Regions from separate parts of the Kitasatospora sp. NBC_01287 genome, predicted to be linked through region 3. Evidence: riboswitches for the same ligand, from Rfam matches in the RefSeq annotation. Region 3 holds a riboswitch; each other region holds the start of a gene.
What was found. Region 3 has a riboswitch for cobalamin ahead of OG455_RS33510 (CbtB-domain containing protein). Riboswitches for the same ligand answer to the same signal wherever they lie in the genome.
Positions count from the first base shown of each region.

Region 1 (4,151 bases), 4.2 Mb from region 3:
CCGGTCGTAGAAGGACGGGTAGCGCATCGGACGCAGGGTCAGTTCGAAGCCCGGGTCGAGCAGCATCTTCTGGCGGCCCTCGGGCTGGTCGAGGGGGGCGGAACTCACTGGCAGGCCTCGCAGGACTCGGGGTTCTCCAGGGAGCAGGCGATGGCGTCCTGCTCGGCCTGGCTCAGCGTGGGAGCGGGGACGCCCGCGGTGGGGCCGCTGACCGGCACGGCCGCGGGGCGGGCGGCGCCGGAGGCCGCCTGGGCGATCCGGGTGGCCGGGCGCGAGCGCAGGTAGTAGGTGGTCTTGAGACCGACCTTCCAGGCGTAGGCGTACATCGAGCTGAGCTTGCCGATGGTCGGCGCGGCCATGAAGAGGTTCAGCGACTGGCTCTGGTCCAGGTACGGCTGGCGGGCGGCGGCCAGGTCGATCAGCGCGCGCTGCGGCAGCTCCCAGGCGGTGCGGTAGCGCGAGCGCAGCTCGGCCGGCAGCCAGGAGAGCTCCTGCACCGAGCCGTTGGCCTCGCGCAGCGCGTCGCGGGTCTGCTGGTCCCAGACGCCCAGCTCCTTCAGCTCGCGCACCAGGTACGGGTTGACCTGGAGGAACTCGCCGGAGAGGGTCTCGCGCTTGAAGAGGTTGGAGACCTGCGGCTCGATGCACTCGTAGACGCCGGCGATCGAGGCGATGGTCGCGGTCGGCGCGATCGCCAGCAGCAGCGAGTTGCGCAGGCCGGTGCGGGCGATGGTGGCGCGCAGCGCCTCCCAGCGCTCGGTCCACTGCGGGGTGGCGTCGGCGAAGTGGTCGATGTGCAGCTGGCCGCGGGCCGCGCGGGTCTCGGCGTAGGCCGGGTGCTGCCCGAACTGCTCGGCGAGCTCGCTGGAGCGCTCGTAGGCGGTCAGCATGATCCGCTCGGCGATCAGCGTGGACAGCTTCTTGGCCTCGGCGGAGTCGAAGTCCAGGCCCAGCTGGAAGAAGACGTCCTGCAGGCCCATCACGCCCAGGCCCACCGGGCGCCAGCGGGAGTTGGAGGTGGCGGCTTCGCCGGTCGGGTAGAAGTTGATGTCCACCACCCGGTCCAGGAAGGTGACGGCGGTGCGCACGGTGGCGTCCAGCCGCTGCCAGTCCATGGCGGTGAGCAGGTCGGTGGCGGTCGCGCCGGCGGCCACGTGGGCGCCGAGGTTGACCGAGCCCAGGTTGCAGACCGCGGTCTCGGAGTCGTCGGTGACCTCCAGGATCTCGGTGCACAGGTTGGAGGAGTGCACCGTGCGGCCGGGCAGCGCGGTCTGGTTGGCGGCGCGGTTGGCGGCGTCCTTGAAGGTCATCCAGCCGTTGCCGGTCTGCGCCAGGGTGCGCATCATCCGGGCGTAGAGGGTCTGCGCGGGGATGCTGCGGACGGCCTTGCCGGCCTGCTCGGCCTTGAGGTACGCCTCGTCGAACTCCTCGCCCCACAGGTCGACCAGCTCGGGCACGTCGGCCGGGGAGAAGAGCGACCAGTCGGCGTTGGCGTTGACCCGGCGCATGAACTCGTCCGGGATCCAGTGCGCCAGGTTGAGGTTGTGGGTGCGGCGGGCCTCCTCGCCGGTGCTGTCGCGCAGTTCGAGGAACTCCTCGATGTCCGCGTGCCAGGTCTCCAGGTAGACGCAGGCCGCGCCCTTGCGGCGGCCGCCCTGGTTGACGGCGGCGACCGAGGAGTCCAGGGTGCGCAGGAACGGCACGATGCCGTTGGACTGGCCGTTGGTGCCGCGGATCAGGCTGCCGCGCGAGCGGATCCGGGAGTAGGACAGGCCGATGCCGCCGGCGTGCTTGGAGAGCCGGGCGATCTGCGCGTAGCGCGAGTAGATCGAGTCCAGGTTGTCCAGCGGCGAGTCCAGCAGGTAGCAGCTGGACATCTGCGGGTGCCGGGTGCCGGAGTTGAAGAGGGTCGGCGAGGAGGTCAGGTACTCCAGCCGGCTCATCAGGCGGTAGAGCTCGGCGACCTCGGCCACCGACTGCTCGTTGTCGCCCACCGCCAGGCCGCAGGCGACCCGGAGCAGGAAGTGCTGCGGGCGCTCGACCACCTTGCGGGTGATCGGGTGGCGCAGCAGGTAGCGGGACTGCACGGTGCGCAGGCCGAAGTACTCGAAGCGGTCGTCGCCCCGCTCGTCGATCAGCGCGTCCAGCGCGGCGGCGTGCTTGGCCACGAAGGCGGCGGTGACCTCGCCGATCAGGCCCTCGGCGTGGCCGACGGCGATCGAGGCGGTGAACGAGGTGGCGCCCTGGCCCACCGCCTCGTCGGCGATCTCCTGGGCCAGCAGCCGGGCGGCCAGCTTCGAGTACTGGGGGTCCTCGGCGATCATCGAAGCGGCGGCGTCCACGGCCAGCCCGCGCAGCTCGGCGAAGTCCGAGCCGGCGTGGCGGCCGCGCAGCGCGGCGGCGGCGACGTGGCCGGGGTCCACCTGGGGGAGGTCGGCGCTCTTGTCGGTGAGCAGCCGAAGCAGTGCCGCACCGGGATCGGTCTGGGTGGCATCGGCGGCGTGTCCCTGTGACGGCAGGGCAACTGAGGCGGCGACGGTCAAGGCGCTCTCTCTCCTGGGGCGGCGGCGGACTGGGGGAGGTCCGTGGCTCGCGCGCGGGGCAGGGGAGATGGGCACGCCGGTCTGCTCCGGCGCGCGCGTCGTCACCCTGGCCTGCCCGCGAGGCCGGACGGTACAGCTGTGCGTGAGAGGCCTCTGCGGGGAGGCCGGGCGGCACACCGTCGGCAGGTATTCGGACTCGCGGAAACCCCATGGGGGCAAGCGCTCACCGCTGCGGGGCAGTCCCGGACTCGCACCGGGTTCCCCTGCGTCGACAGCGAGAGTGAGCATACATGTAGTGGTGGCCGCTTCAAGCAGCACCATATGTAGTGTCGTGCGGAGTGGCGAAGCCAACACTCGATGGTGCCCGGCGTCAGCTGCTGCCGGGTGCCATCTGGACGTTGTGGTCACCCAGGTCGTCCGCCACCGAGGCCCGGCGGGAGGGGTGGACCCGGCTCAGCAGGACCAGTCGGACCCAGGGCAGGCTGTCGGTCCTGGTGGTCTGGAACTGACTGCGGAGCACCTGCGCGGTCTGCGGCGGGAGCGCCGCCAGCGGGTCGGCGGCGGGGCCGGTGGCCACCAGCCAGATCCGGTTGGTGTTCGCCGCGCAGGCGTCCGGGTCGTCGCACTCCTGGGCCGAGTAGAGGCCGATCTCGGCGGCCGACTTCTGCAGCAGGATATCCTTCGGCGCGGTGCGGACGTCGCGCAGCTCGTAGGCCATCGACATCCGCTCCTGCAGCGTCCCGCTGTAGACGATGCCGTCGCCCGGCTGCTGGTCGTGCAGCATGATCCGGGTGAGCCGGTTGTAGTCCGGCTCGCCCGCCAGGTCCTGGTGGGTCGCTCGGATCCCGGGCCAGGCCGTCCAGCCCAGTCCGGCCACCGCGGCGGCGACCAGCACCCAGCTCAGCAGCCGGCGCGGCAGCGCGGGGGCGGCGCCGCTGGTCAGCGGTCCGCCGACCCGGCACACCGCCGCGGCGGCCAGCAGGGTCCAGGCGGGCAGGGTGAAGAGCAGGTAGCGGTTGAGGAAGAGGTGCAGCCAACTCGCGGTGGCGAAGGTGACCAGGGGCGGCAGCAGCGCCCAGGCCGCGAGCAGCGCGGCGTGACGGCGGGCCGCCAGCAGCCCCAGCAGGCCCACGGCCAGCACCGCGAGCCCGACGTGCCAGGAGAGGAAGAGCGTGTCCGGGTAGGCCTTGAGATCGGCCGGCCCGGTCTTGTTCCAGGCGATCTGGGCGCTCTGCGACCGGCCCTGCAGCACCATCGGCACGGTGAGCGAGCCGCCGGCCAGCACCGCGGCGGTGAAGGCCCAGCGCGGGACCAGGTCGGCCCTGCGGGTCCTGGTCAGCACCGCGGCCAGGTGGCCGGCCAGCACCGAGAGGGTCACCAGGTGGGTCCAGCCGAGCAGCGGGATGGTCACCGCGTACCCGACCCAGCTCTTCAGCGAGGGACGGTCCAGGGCCCGGACCAGCAGGTGGGTGGAGGCGATCGCGACCAGGACCGCGAAGGCGTACGGGCGGGCCTCCTGGCCGTACCGGGTGGTGCTGGGCAGGACTGCCAGCAGCAGGCCCGCCAGCAGCCCGGTGGCGGGCGTGAAGAGCCGCCGGCCGAGCAGTG
Region 1 covers NZ_JAPEPB010000001.1:3,614,946-3,619,096, reverse strand. The annotation lists gene OG455_RS15130 (ribonucleotide-diphosphate reductase subunit beta) at 1-66, opposite strand, end outside; gene OG455_RS15125 (ribonucleoside-diphosphate reductase subunit alpha) at 105-2,519, opposite strand; cobalamin riboswitch at 2,707-2,837, opposite strand; gene OG455_RS15120 (glycosyltransferase family 39 protein) at 2,914-4,151, opposite strand, start outside.
Region 1: another riboswitch for cobalamin. It lies ahead of OG455_RS15125 (ribonucleoside-diphosphate reductase subunit alpha); the one in region 3 lies ahead of OG455_RS33510 (CbtB-domain containing protein).

Region 2 (4,151 bases), 5.7 Mb from region 3:
CGCGAGCCGACGACGACCCGCGCGCCGGCCTCGGCGGCCTGGCGGGCCACCGCGCGACCGATGCCGGAGCTGCCGCCGATCACGACGACGCGGGTGCCGGACAGGGTGGTTGAAGCCATGGGTTCATCTCCTGTGGAACAGCTGGATCAGTACGACTCGGATCGAGGGAGTCGGCGGCGTCAGCACGCTCGCCCGCTCGCTTCCGAGAGCAACTCTGGCGGCCGGCGAAGACGGTAGGCAGGCTCGATCTTGTCCTAGGTGTTTCACTCCCTGGCTGGTCCTTCCGGCCGTGGCGGGGCCTGGCGCGGCGGCCCGGGTACGGCCGAGGGCCGGACGGGAGTCCCGTCCGGCCCTCGGCCGTACCCGCGTGCGAGGCGGCGTCAGTCCTTCGGCCAGCGCTGCTCCACCTTCGCCAGCCGCCAGTACGCCAGCGCGGCCGCCCAGACCACCACGAACAGGCCCACGATGACGAAGCCCACGTTGTTGAGGTTGATGCCGGAGATCCAGCCGCTGACCGGGTCGGTCAGGTCGAGCTGCTCGTGCAGCACCCCGACCAGCTCGATGGTGCCGATCAGGAAGGCGACGGCGATGGACAGCCCGGTGATGGTGAGGTTGTAGTACACCTTGCGGACCGGGTTGGAGAACGCCCAGTGGTACGCGAAGTTCATGAAGGTGCCGTCGAGCGTGTCGAACAGGCTCATCCCGGCCGCGAAGAGCAGCGGCAGGCAGAGGATCGCGTACCAGGGCAGGCCGGAGGCGGCGCCGGAGCCGGCCATCACCATCAGCGAGACCTCGGTCGCGGTGTCGAAGCCGATCCCGAAGAGCAGCCCCACCGGGTACATCTGCCCCGGGCGGGTGATCGACTTGGTCAGCCTGCCCAGGACGCGGTTCATGAAGCCGCGGCTGTCCAGGTGCCGCTCCAGCTCGTGCTCGTCGAAGCTGCCCGCGCGCATCGCGCGGAAGACCCGCGCGATGCCGGCCATCGAGACCAGGTTGAGCGCGGCGATCAGGTAGAGGAAGCCGCCGGAGACGCTGGTGCTGACCACGCCGAGCAGCTTGTGCGCACCGGAGTTGTCGTTGGTCAGGGTGCCGACCACCTGGGCGCCGGCGGCGACCAGCCCGGCCAGCACCACCACGATGGTGGAGTGGCCGAGCGCGAACCAGAAGCCGACCGAGACCGGACGCTTGCCGTCGGCCATCAGCTTGCGGGTGGTGTTGTCGATGGCCGCGATGTGGTCGGCGTCGAAGGCGTGCCGCATGCCCAGGGTGTAGGCGGTGATGCCGAGGCCGAGCCCGAAGGCCTGGCTGCCGACGGTGTAGTGGTGCGGCGTCACCAGGGCGATCAGGATGCCGAAGGCCGCCACGTGCATGGCGATGATCACGGACATCAGGCCGCCGGTGCGCAGCCAGTCCCGGCGCTCCCAGCGCAGCGAGAGGACGGGCGCCGACGGGGACGGCGAGGAGGATGGCGACGGGGACGGGGACAGGGAAGACGCGGACGGGGCGCGGGCCGGTAGGGCCTCGGCGGTCGGCGTGGTTTCGGGCAGGGTCATCCGGGGGCAGCCTCTCCAGCACCTCGTGGACAGAGTTCGTCGTGCGGTGCCGTGGCCGGTCTCCTGGCTGACGGGTCCAACACCCCCGTACCCGGCCTTCCCGGACGCCTGACGGCATCCAGTGACCATCCGCCCTGGCGGGCGGGAGCGGTACGAGGATTCCCCGATCACAGTGGCGAGGGCCGCTCCGGACTCCTGTGGCAGGCACAGTGCACCGGTCTTCCCGAACACCACGGCGGGAACACCGTAGAGCCCGGGCGGTGATGTCCACAAGCCTGCGCAGATGCGCAGGTGTTCCGGCGTCCCGGTTTTGGACACCGCTGTCACCGGGGATGAAGATGGGTCCCATGCATCTGGTTCCCGAGGATCGGGCGCACCGGCGCGCCATCGACGAGCACACGGTCTGCGCGGCCATCGCCGGCATCGGCGAGCCCGCGGCCGTGCGCGGCTGGGCCGCGCGCTTCGCCCTGCTCGCCGAACCGGGCCGCCTGGCGCTGCTGCTGGCGATCCACCGGGCCGGGCCGATCGCGGTCTCCGACCTCGCGCTGGCCACCGGGATCAGCGAGACCGCCGTCTCCCAGACCCTGCGCCTGCTGCGGGCCTCGGGCACGGTGGCCGCCGACAAGGACGGCCGGATCGTCCGCTACCACCTGCTCGATCCCGACGTGGCGCCGCTGCTCGACCTGATCCCGCGGCTCCCGCACGACGAGCTTTCCCACGACGAGCTGTCCCACGACGAGCTTTCCCATGGCGGGCTTTCCCACGGCGAGCTGCCCCACAGTGGGCTTTCCCAAGGCGAGCTGCCCCACAAGGGCGCTCCGACCTCGCAGGGCTGACGGCCGCTCCCCCGCAGGTCCCGCTTTCCAAGGTCCTGGCCCTGGTGCTCCAAGTGCCGCTCGAAATTATCGTGGCCGATCGCCCCTGACCCACCGATCCGCACCCGGACTGTCTGACAGAACAGACCGGGGCACTCCCTCCTCGGTCGACCGTGCCCGGTCAGCCTTTCCCCTGCCAGCCCCTCCCCCGGTCAGCTCCTCCCGCCTGTCAGCCCCTCCCCTGTCAGCCCCTCCCCGGTCAGTCCCTCCCCGGTCAGCCTCGGCGCCGAGTGCCCGGGAGCAGCCGCAGGACCGGGCTCGCCAGCTGGTGGGCCAGGCCGCGGGCCACCAGCTTGCGCATGTCGGTCTTGCGCGGCTCGTTGTAGATGACGAAGTCGTCGAAGCGGTGCACCCCGGGCCGCCCGGCCACGGCCACGGTCGCGTCACGGACCGCCACCAGCTGCGCCACGGTCATTTCGGGCACCCGCTCGTCGGGCTGGTAGGTGGCACCGATCGGGTACTCGCCGCCGGGCCGGCGGCTCATCTCGACATGGCAGCCGAGCACATGGGTGACCGGGTGGGTGCCGGCGAACTCCACCATCCGCTCCACGGTCGCGCGGAAGGCGGCGTGGTCCTCCACGTAGAGGCGGCCCGGCAGCACCGTGTCACCGGTGAACAGGATCCCGCTCCAGGGGTCGTAGACGGTGATCGCCGCCCGATGGTGCCCCGGCGAGGGAAGGATCTCCAGCACCCGGCCGCCCAGGTCGAAGGTGACCGTGTCGAGCGGCCGGTCGGGCTCGAAACCGAAGAACGACCCGACGGCCTCGGCCTCGCGCGGCACCACCGTGGTCGCGGGGCGGTCGGCGAACTGGCCGTCGGCGGCCACGTGGTCGCCGTGCCCGTGGGTGTGCGCGACCACCAGCCCGTACGGCTCGCGCCGCCCACCGTGCTCGCCGTGCCCGCCGCGTTCGCCCTGCTCGCCCGGGTGGCGGTCGAGCCACTCGGCCACCAGCCGGTCGACCGTCGCGCGCAGCGGGAAGATGGTGGCGTCGGCCGTCGCGCCGGTGTCCAGCAGCAGGGCCCGGTCGTTGCCGAAGAGCAGGAAGATGAACGGGGCCTCGTAGTTGACCGCCATGCTCTGCCGCAGGATGACGGTGTGCTCATCGTACTGGTGGACCTGGAGCGGCGGGCCGCCACCGCGCCGGGACGCGGTGCCGTGGATCCAGTCGACCGCCAGGGAGCCGGCGCCGGGAGCCCCGGTCACGAAGTCGATCGGGCCGTCAGTCGTCGGTCGCATGCTCGTTCTCCCGCGCTTCGAGGTCGGGCAGCGGAGTCGCCGCCATGAAGTACCGCACGTGGTGCTGTCCGGGGCCCGGCCGCCCGGCCGCCGCGCCCGCCCTGGCGATGTAGGGCGCGAGCAGCGCCTGCCACTGGTCGGCGAGCTCGGCGGCCTCGGCGGCGGAGAGCACCGCCACGGCGGCCAGCAGGGCCGCCGCGGGCGGCCCGTCGGCGCCCGGGACGCCCGCAGCCCCACCGCCGCCGCTCCCCCCGCCATCGGGCGGGCCGGGGCGCCGCTCCTCGCGGGCCGCGTGGTCGAGGATCGCCTGCATCTCCCGCTCCACCACGAGCCGTTCGAGCTGCCGCTTGAGCACCCGGTCACCGCCCGCCCCGACCCGCACGGTCGGTGGCACCTCGGGCACCCGCCACTGGCGCTCACGCCGGTCGCGCCCTGGGCCGGCCTCCTCCACGAACCCGTACTTGGCGAGTTGGCGGAGGTGGAAGG
Region 2 covers NZ_JAPEPB010000001.1:2,169,777-2,173,927, forward strand. The annotation lists gene OG455_RS09130 (SDR family oxidoreductase) at 1-119, opposite strand, end outside; gene OG455_RS09135 (HoxN/HupN/NixA family nickel/cobalt transporter) at 381-1,553, opposite strand; cobalamin riboswitch at 1,589-1,803, opposite strand; gene OG455_RS09140 (metalloregulator ArsR/SmtB family transcription factor) at 1,901-2,389, shown strand; gene OG455_RS09145 (MBL fold metallo-hydrolase) at 2,643-3,665, opposite strand; gene OG455_RS09150 (helix-turn-helix domain-containing protein) at 3,649-4,151, opposite strand, start outside.
Region 2: another riboswitch for cobalamin. It lies ahead of OG455_RS09135 (HoxN/HupN/NixA family nickel/cobalt transporter); the one in region 3 lies ahead of OG455_RS33510 (CbtB-domain containing protein).

Region 3 (4,151 bases):
GGGCGCCGGCCTGGCGGCGGGAGCGGGCCAGGTTCTGGTACTGCTCGACGGGCAGCAGGACCATGTCGACGCCGTCGACGGTCGCCCTGCGGGGTTCCGGGGTCCGGCTCGACTATCGACCTACTCTCGCTCTGACGAGGCGTCAGCCGCCGTCTGCTGGAGGGGAGTCAGCGCAGACCGGCACGGCCGGGCAGCGGGCGCGGGCGGCCGGTGAGCACGCAGTCCCCGCAGAGGGCGCCCGCGCGGTCCGGGGCGGCCCGGTAGATCAGGCAGCAACTGCGACGGCGGAATCCGCCGCCGTCGGCCGTCGGGCCGCCGGCGCCGCGCAGGGGCGGCCGGTCGAGCAGCTGGGTGGCCAGTTCGCCTGCCCGGCCCGCGAGTTCGGGTGCTGTGCGGGCGATCGCCGAGGCCGCGCCGTTGACCGCCGAGGCGACGTTGCCCCAGAGGATGTGCGGGGAGAGCGAGTACGCGCCGGCCGCCGCCACCAGCTCGCGGATCGGCCCGTCGAGCAGGTCCCGGGCCAGCCGGTCCGCGAGCCCGACCGGGTCCCAGGGCTCGCCCGTTTCCGGCTCCTGGTCCGCGCTCGCGCTCGCGCTCGCGCCCGGGTCCTCGCCCGGGTCCCCGCCCGCGCCCCGTCCGGTGGTCCGTCGCGGCAGTGAGAGCGGGAAGGGCCCGCCCGGTACCGGCTGCCACCACGCCCGGCGCGGGTCGAACGGGAGCGCCTCGCCGGTCAGCACACCGACGGCGAAGGCCGGGGAGAGCAGCCGGGAGGCCAGCCCCAGCTGGGTCACCGAGGCGGCCACCCGCTCCTCCACCGCCGTCACCGGCTGCCCGCCGGCCGCCGCGAGGTAGCCGCGCACGGCGGTCACCCGCGCGCGCAGCACCGAGGGGTCATCCAGCAGTTCACCCAGTGCTCGCCAGGGCGCCGGCGGCGGCCCAGGGATGCCGCTCTCCTGGCGGGTCTCGAAGGCGAAGAACGGCCCGAGGGCCGCGACCCGTGCGGGCGTCGCGGCCTTCGGGTCCGGTCGCGCCGGGGCGCACCGGTGGTCCGGCTCGGTCATACCGCCCCGACCGGCTTGGCCCGGACCGGCGTGGCCTGGGACGCCGTCCGCTCCTTCGGGGCGAGCAGGCGCTCGGCCAGCGGGCCGAAGACCAGGCCGAGGACGGCCCAGAGCAGCAGTTGCGCGATCACCGAGTAGAAGCGGAACTCGAACAGCGTGTCGGCCGGGAAGCCGGGGAAGACGATGGTGCCGCCCGGGTCGGTCAGCGGCTGCGGCGTCTCGGTCGCGTGGTGTCCGAACTCACGGACGTTGTCCGACAGTTCGCCGAGCGAGGGGAGCAGCGCCATGATCACGCCGAGCACCACCGCGTAGGCCGCGCCGGCCAGCAGGGTCGCGTTCCAGTTCCCGAACCTGGCCTGCAGTCGCTTGCCCAGCCAGACCGCCGCGATCAGGAAGACGACCGAGCAGAGCACCATGGCGAGGTAGAGGTTGCCCCGGTCGCGGATCGTGTCGGGGTGCCCGATCGACGGCGGGTTCGCCGGGTACTTCACGAACGGCACGAAGTAGATGCCGAGGAAGCCGCCCAGCGCCACCAGCATGGCCAGGGTGCGCGGCCGCAGCTTGCCGACCCGGCCCAGGCAGACGGTGTACGCCACGGCGAACAGCGCGCCCATCGCCATGCCGAAGAAGACCATGCCGACACCGATGCCGATGTTGGCCTGGATGGTGCGGCTGAAGATGTCGGGGCCGGAGTCGGCCATCGGCAGCCCGGCGGCCTTGTCCAGCGTGCTCTGCGCGGCGTCGCGCGCGCTCTCGTAGCTGATCGCGGCGTCGATCTGCGGCTCGGCGAAGATCCGCGCGAAGACGAATGCGAGCAGGCCTGCCACTGCGCCGGCGAGCACGCCGCGCAGGATGAGTCTCTTTTCCATGTCCAGTTGTCCGTACTTCAGTTCGTCGGGCGTCGAGTTCGTCGGGTCCGTCGGTTTCGTCGGGCTCGTCGGGCTCGTCAGTGGCAGGGGAAGCCGAGGAAGTGCCGGGAGTCGTGGACGAACTCGTGGATGTGCATGTCCTTGCCGAAGACGGAGTAGGCGCCCTGGTCGACACCGATGAAGTAGTAGACCGCGAGGGCGATCAGCGCGGTGCCGACCAGCCAGGTCACGGCCTTCGACACCGGCAGCACCACGGGAGTGGGCAGCGCGCTGGAACTGGGCAGACTGGTGCTCACAGGTGAGTCTCCTTCAGGGGATCGTGCGTCCCGCTAGCGTGTGGAGTGCGGTGATGGCGTCGTATCTGACTGGCGCACCGCCCGGGGGCGATCCGCTTCACAGTGGCGCGACCGTGCTGGATTCCCACCAGCTTCCTTACGCCATCACTACCTGAGGCAGGGTAGGGCGCGGCCGATGCGCCGTCAATCGCGCGTCACCGGGATCACCCCCGCCGAGGTCGGCCGGCCCTGGGCCGGCACCGTATCGCCCGCTCCGCTAAGGTTAGGCAAACCTAACTTGAGTGGAGGTGTGGCATGGCTGCCACGCACACCCGTACGACGGGCGCCGACGCGGCGGAGCGGGTCCGCACGGTGCTGGCCGCCGCCGACTCGCTGGCCCTCGCCACCGAGCGCCACAGCTACGACCTGATCGGGGTGCACGCGCTCGACCCGGACGGCGGCCTGACCATGCGGGTGCCGCGGGACACCCCGCTGGCCGCCGAGCACGCCCAGGCCCCCCGCGGCGCGCTGGCCTGCGTGGTCGAGATCACCGACGTCGCGCCGGCTGCCGTGCGTGACCGGGTCCGCGCCCGGGTGACCCTGGTCGGCCGACTGCTGGCGGACGAGCGCGCGTCCGACGCGGCGGACCTCACCCTGCGCCTGGACCTCGCACACGCCACCCTGCGCACGGTCGAGGGCGGCAGCACGGTGGCGCCCGAGGCGTTCACCGCCGCCCGGCCCGATCCGCTGGCCAGGTGCGAGGCGCACCTGCTCACTCATCTGACGGATGATCACCAGGACGTGCTGGCCCTGCTCGCCGGTCTGGTCGGGACTGGGGCCGGGATCGGGGCCGGGGCCCCGCCCGGCCCGGCCCGGGCATGGCCGCTGGCACTGGACCGCCACGGCCTGACGCTGCGGTTGGAGCACCCGCACACCCGGCGCGACGTCCGGCTGCTGTTCCCGACCCCGGCGCGGACCGCCGACCAGGCCGGCGACCGGGTCCGCGCGCTGCTCGACGCCGCTCACCCCTGCCGGCACCACCACCATCACCACGGCGACCAGAACGGACCGGATGCCTCAGCCGGCAGCGGCTCCAGCGGGCCCGCCGGACGGCCGTGACGGGGGCGCCGCGCGGGCCCGTCCTCGACGTGGCCACGATCCTCCGCGCCGCGCCGCTGGCCGCCGCCCTCGCCACACCCCCGGCGCGCCCGGCGGTGGCAGTCCCGGCGGCCTGCCCGAGCACGGCGGCCTGCCCGACTCCGGCGGCCTCAGTGGCGCAGCCGGGTGAGCAATCGGTCGGCCTCGCGGCCGAGTTGGCGCAGCCCGCCGAGGGTGAGCGCTGACCGCGCCGGGGCCAGTGCCCGCAGCGGGGTGTCGAGCAGGCGCGGATCGAGGTACGGCACCCAGCCGGTGGCGCGCGGGTGGTAGCGCGGCGGGCCCAGGCAGAGCCGCTTGGTGACCACCCAGCGGGTCTCCGGACCGGTGTTCGGGCGGGTGGCGTGAAGCTGGTCGCCGGCGAAGACCAGCAGGTCGCCGGCCTCCAGCTCGACCTCCACCGGCTCACCGATCGCCTGGCCGGCCAGCAGCCGTACCCCGTCGTGCCGCAGCGGACGCCGGTACGCCTGCGGCCAGAGTGTCAGGCCGTTGTCCCGCCGCACCCGGCTGACGGCCAGCCAGAGGTTCACCGAGTTGACCGCGGTGTTGAACCAGGAGTCGGTGTGCGCCAGCGTCGGCAGCAGGAAACCGGTGTAGTCGCCCAGTTCCGCCTCCCGGCCGCGCACGGTGGCCTGCGGCGACATGATCCGCACGCCCAGGTGCGAACTCACGTACAGCCGCCGGCGCTGCGGTGGCAGGGCGCCGGCGAAGCGGAGCAGCAGCTGCTCGGCGGCCGGGCGCAAGCGGCGGTCCAACTCGTCGCGGACCGACCGGATCTGCCCCGCGTCGGC
Region 3 covers NZ_JAPEPB010000001.1:7,823,663-7,827,813, forward strand. The annotation lists gene OG455_RS33495 (hypothetical protein) at 1-64, opposite strand, end outside; gene OG455_RS33500 ((2Fe-2S)-binding protein) at 168-1,061, opposite strand; gene OG455_RS33505 (CbtA family protein) at 1,058-1,930, opposite strand; gene OG455_RS33510 (CbtB-domain containing protein) at 2,008-2,172, opposite strand; cobalamin riboswitch at 2,264-2,387, opposite strand; gene OG455_RS33515 (DUF2470 domain-containing protein) at 2,521-3,324, shown strand; gene OG455_RS33520 (phytanoyl-CoA dioxygenase family protein) at 3,474-4,151, opposite strand, start outside.

Region 4 (4,151 bases), 5.1 Mb from region 3:
ACCTGTGCACGACAGTAGACGGGGGCACGCACCGTGGTCAAGGGGTGACCGAGCGCGCGCGGGAGTGGGAGCCGGGCGACCTCAGAGCAGCGGGGTGAGGTAGCGGCGCAGCGCCTCCTCGTAGCCGCGCGGGTCGGCGTTCCAGAGCGCCGCGTGCCCGGCGTCGGGGATGCTGCGCAGGCTGACCAGATCCGGGCGCAGTTCGGCCAGCCGGCGGGCGGCGGCGAACGGCGCCACGGCGTCCTGCGGGCTGTGCAGCAGCAGGGTGGGGACGGCCAGCTCGGCACCGTCGGCGAGCCGGGCGAAGCCTGCCGGGTCGACCCCGGTGCGCCCCTCGGCCGCCCAGGCGCCCAGCTGCCCGGCGACCGCGCCGGGCACCCCGGCCCGGGCCGCGACCCCGCGCACCGAGGCCGACCAGTCCAGCACCGGCGAGTCGAGGATCAACCCGGCCAGCTCGTGGCGGTACCCGGACTCGGCGGCGGTGCGCAGCACGGTGGCGGCACCGACCGACCAGCCGTAGAGCACGATCCGTCCGGCGCCGGCCTCCTTGGCGAAGTGGATCGCCGCCTCGACGTCGCGCCACTCGGTCTCGCCGAAGTGCCCGATCCCGTCCGGCGAGGCGGGCGCCCCCTGGTCGCCCCGGTAGCTGACCACCAGCGCGGGCAGGTTGAGCCGCTTGAGCAGTGGCAGCACCGGCAGGGCCTGGCGGCGGTCGGCCAGCCGTCCGTGCACCGCGATCACCCAGGTGCCGCGCACCGCCGGGACGTACCAGGCGGGCAGCGCGCCGAGCTCGCCGTCGACCAGCACGTCCATGTAGTCCAGGCCGCAGGCCGAGCCCGGGTCGCCGCGCAGCACCCGGGGGCTCAGCTCGACCTCGGTGCCGGCCGTCAGCGGGCTGCCGGCGGTGAGTTCCAGGCGGCGGGTGACGCTCTGCGGGCCGGTGCGCAGCACCTTGCCGACCACCGCGTGGCCGCCGGGCCAGTCCAGCGCGTAGCGGCCGCGCCTGGCACTGGCCACGGTGCGGGTCAGCGTGACCTCCCCGGCGGCGAGCTCGTGCACCCGCAGCACGGGCTCGCCCACCGGCTCGCCGCTCGCGGAGCGCTCGGGGCGCAGGCTCAGATCCGAGACCCGGCGCCCGATCAGCAGGGCGGCCGCGCCCGCCGCGGCGGCGACGGCGGTGGCTGCGACGACGGCGGTTCCCCAGCGCATGGCTCTCCCCAGAGTGGTGACGGCAGGTCGGAGACGACCTGCCCAGTCCACCGCGCGCCATGCCACCCGGCCACCGCAACGCCGCCGTCCGGGCGCCGTCCAAGATGCCGCCCGAGTGCCGCCCGAGTGCCGCCCCGGGGTGTCTCAGACCCGCAGGCCGCCGGTGTCCTCGCGGGTCAGCAGGCTCCAGAAGCGGTCGACCGGCTCCTGCTCCGGCTCCGCCGGCCGGGGCGCGGCCGGGGCGGCGGGGCCCCAGCTGCCCGTGCCCCAGTGACCGCTCACCTGGTACTCGCTCCGCAGCGCCGCCAGTACCCGGCCCAGGGTGTCGCGGTGCACCGGCACCAGCTCGGCGACCGCCTTCAGCTGCGCCTGCCAGCGGCCGTCCACGCACTGGCGCAGCCGGTCCACCAGCTCCTGCTCGGCGCCCCGCACCCGGACCAGGTCGCGCAGCGTCAGGCCGAGCACCTCGGCCAGCGCGGCGCCCTGCTCCTCGCTGCCGGTCCAGCGGCCGGTCCGCTCCACGGCGGCGTAGGCGCGCGGGTCCATCCCGATCCGGGTCGCGGTCTGCTCCTGGTTGAGCTCCCGGGCCACCCGGAAGTCGCGCAGCGAGTCGGGGGCCACGCCCATCAGCTGCGCCGCCGGGCACCACAGCGCGCGGGCCAGCGCGATGAACTCCTCCTCGGTCGGGCGGATCTCCCCGCTCTCCCAGCCGATCACGTGGCCGGGCAGCAGCCGCACCCCGTGCGCGGCCAGGCCCTGGGCGACCTGCTCGGGGGTCAGGCCGAGACCGACGCGATGAGCGCGGGCGGCCCGGGGGGAGAACGGGACCGGGGTGGGGGCCGGCGGCCGGCTTCTTCGCATGGGCCGACGCTAGGGCCGGGGTCGACCCGCCCCCAGTCGCCGAACACACGAAGCCGCGCGACGGGCCCGGGGCCGCCCTTGGACGATTCACCAGCGCCCGGCGCCCCGGCCGCGCCGCTACTCGGAGGTAGCAACGGTTCCGCTGCTCCGGCCCGTCGTGTGATCAACCAGTCCCGGGGCCTGGTTGACTCCCGCTTCGCACGCGTGATGGGATCCGTTGGCCAAACGGAGGCAAGTAGAGGAAGCCGGTGCGAATCCGGCGCGGTCCCGCCACTGTCACCGGGGAGCACGCCCGACGCACGGTCACGGCGGCCCGCCACAGGGTCGTTGGAAGGCCCGGGTGTGCGTTCTACCACCCGGGGAAGCCAGGAGACTCTCGCCGCCGGTACGTCGATCCAGGGCGAGGACCCTGAGTGAGGACACGCGACACATGGCGGGGGTTCCCCACCGCGCGCTGCCGTACGCCCTGGGCGCCCTGGCCGGCTATGCCGCCGACGCCCGCTTCGGCGATCCCCGGCGCGGCCACCCGGTGGCCTTCTTCGGGCGCGCGGCCGCCCGGCTGGAGCGCGCGCTCTGGCGCGATGACCGCGGCGCCGGCGCGCTGCACACCGCACTCTGCGTGGGCGCGGTGGCGGGCGGTGCCGCCGGGATCGGACGGCTGCTGGGACGGGAGAGCGCCGCGCTGACGGCCGCCGCCACCTGGACGGTGCTCGGCGGCAGCTCGCTGGCCCGCGAGGCCCGCACCATCGGCGACGCGCTGTCGGCCGGCGACCTGGCGGCCGCCAGGCAGCGGCTGCCGCACCTGTGCGGGCGCGACCCGAGCGAACTGGACGAGCAGCAGATCGCCCGCGCCGTGGTCGAGTCGGTGGCAGAGAACACCGCCGACGCGGTGGTCAACGCCCTGGTCTGGGGCGCGCTCGCGGGCGCGCCCGGCCTGCTCGCCTTCCGCGCCGTCAACACGCTGGACGCGATGGTCGGCCACAAGTCGGCGAGGTACCGCCGGTTCGGCTGGGCCGCGGCCCGACTGGACGACGTGGCCGGCTGGCCGGGCGCCCGGCTGACCGCGCTGCTCACGGTGGCGGCCGCCGAGGACCGCGGCCGGGCCTGGCGCGTCTGGCGCCGGGACGGCGGCGCGCACCCGAGCCCGAACGCCGGGCAGGCCGAGTCCGCCTTCGCCGGCGCGCTCGGCGTGCGCCTGGGCGGGACGCTGCGGTACGGGGAGCACGTGGAGCACCGCCCGGTGCTGGGCGGCGGGCAGCGCCCGGTGGCGGTGGCGGACATCGAACGGGCCTGCCGGCTGTCGCGCCGGGTCGGGCTGCTCGCGCTGGGGACGACGGTGGCGCTGCGGTTCGCCGTGCCCGTACGGAGGGGACGACGGAGATGAGCAACGCGCTGCTGGTGGCGGGCACCACCTCGGACGCCGGGAAGAGCGTGGTCACCGCCGGGATCTGCCGCTGGCTGGTCCGCCGGGGCGTCAAGGTGGCCCCGTTCAAGGCCCAGAACATGTCACTCAACTCGATGGTCACGCTGGACGGCGCCGAGATCGGCCGGGCCCAGGTGATGCAGGCGCAGGCCGCCCGGGTCGAGCCCGAGGCCGCGATGAACCCGGTGCTGCTCAAGCCCGGGGCGGACGGGCGCAGCCAGGTGGTGCTGCTCGGCCGGCCGGTCGCCGAGGTCGGCGCGCTCGACTACCGCGAGCGCAAGCCGTACCTGCTGGAGCGCTCGCTGGAGTGCCTGGCCGACCTGCGGCGCCGCTTCGACGTGGTGGTCTGCGAGGGCGCCGGCTCGCCGGCCGAGATCAACCTGCGCGACCGCGACATCGCCAACATGGGACTGGCCCGGGCCGCCGAGCTGCCGGTGGTGGTGGTCGGCGACATCGACCGCGGTGGCGTCTTCGCCGCGATGTTCGGCACCCTGGCGCTGCTCTCGCCCGAGGACCAGCGGCTGGTGGCGGGCTGGCTGGTGAACAAGTTCCGCGGCGACGCCCGGCTGCTGAAGCCCGGCCTGGACATGCTGCACGAGCTGACCGGCCGTCCGGTGCTCGGCACCCTGCCGATGCTGAAGGGCCTGTGGCTGGACGC
Region 4 covers NZ_JAPEPB010000001.1:2,748,157-2,752,307, forward strand. The annotation lists gene OG455_RS11435 (alpha/beta hydrolase) at 82-1,209, opposite strand; gene OG455_RS11440 (helix-turn-helix transcriptional regulator) at 1,354-2,070, opposite strand; cobalamin riboswitch at 2,308-2,446, shown strand; gene OG455_RS11445 (cobalamin biosynthesis protein) at 2,501-3,454, shown strand; gene OG455_RS11450 (cobyric acid synthase) at 3,451-4,151, shown strand, end outside.
Region 4: another riboswitch for cobalamin. It lies ahead of OG455_RS11445 (cobalamin biosynthesis protein); the one in region 3 lies ahead of OG455_RS33510 (CbtB-domain containing protein).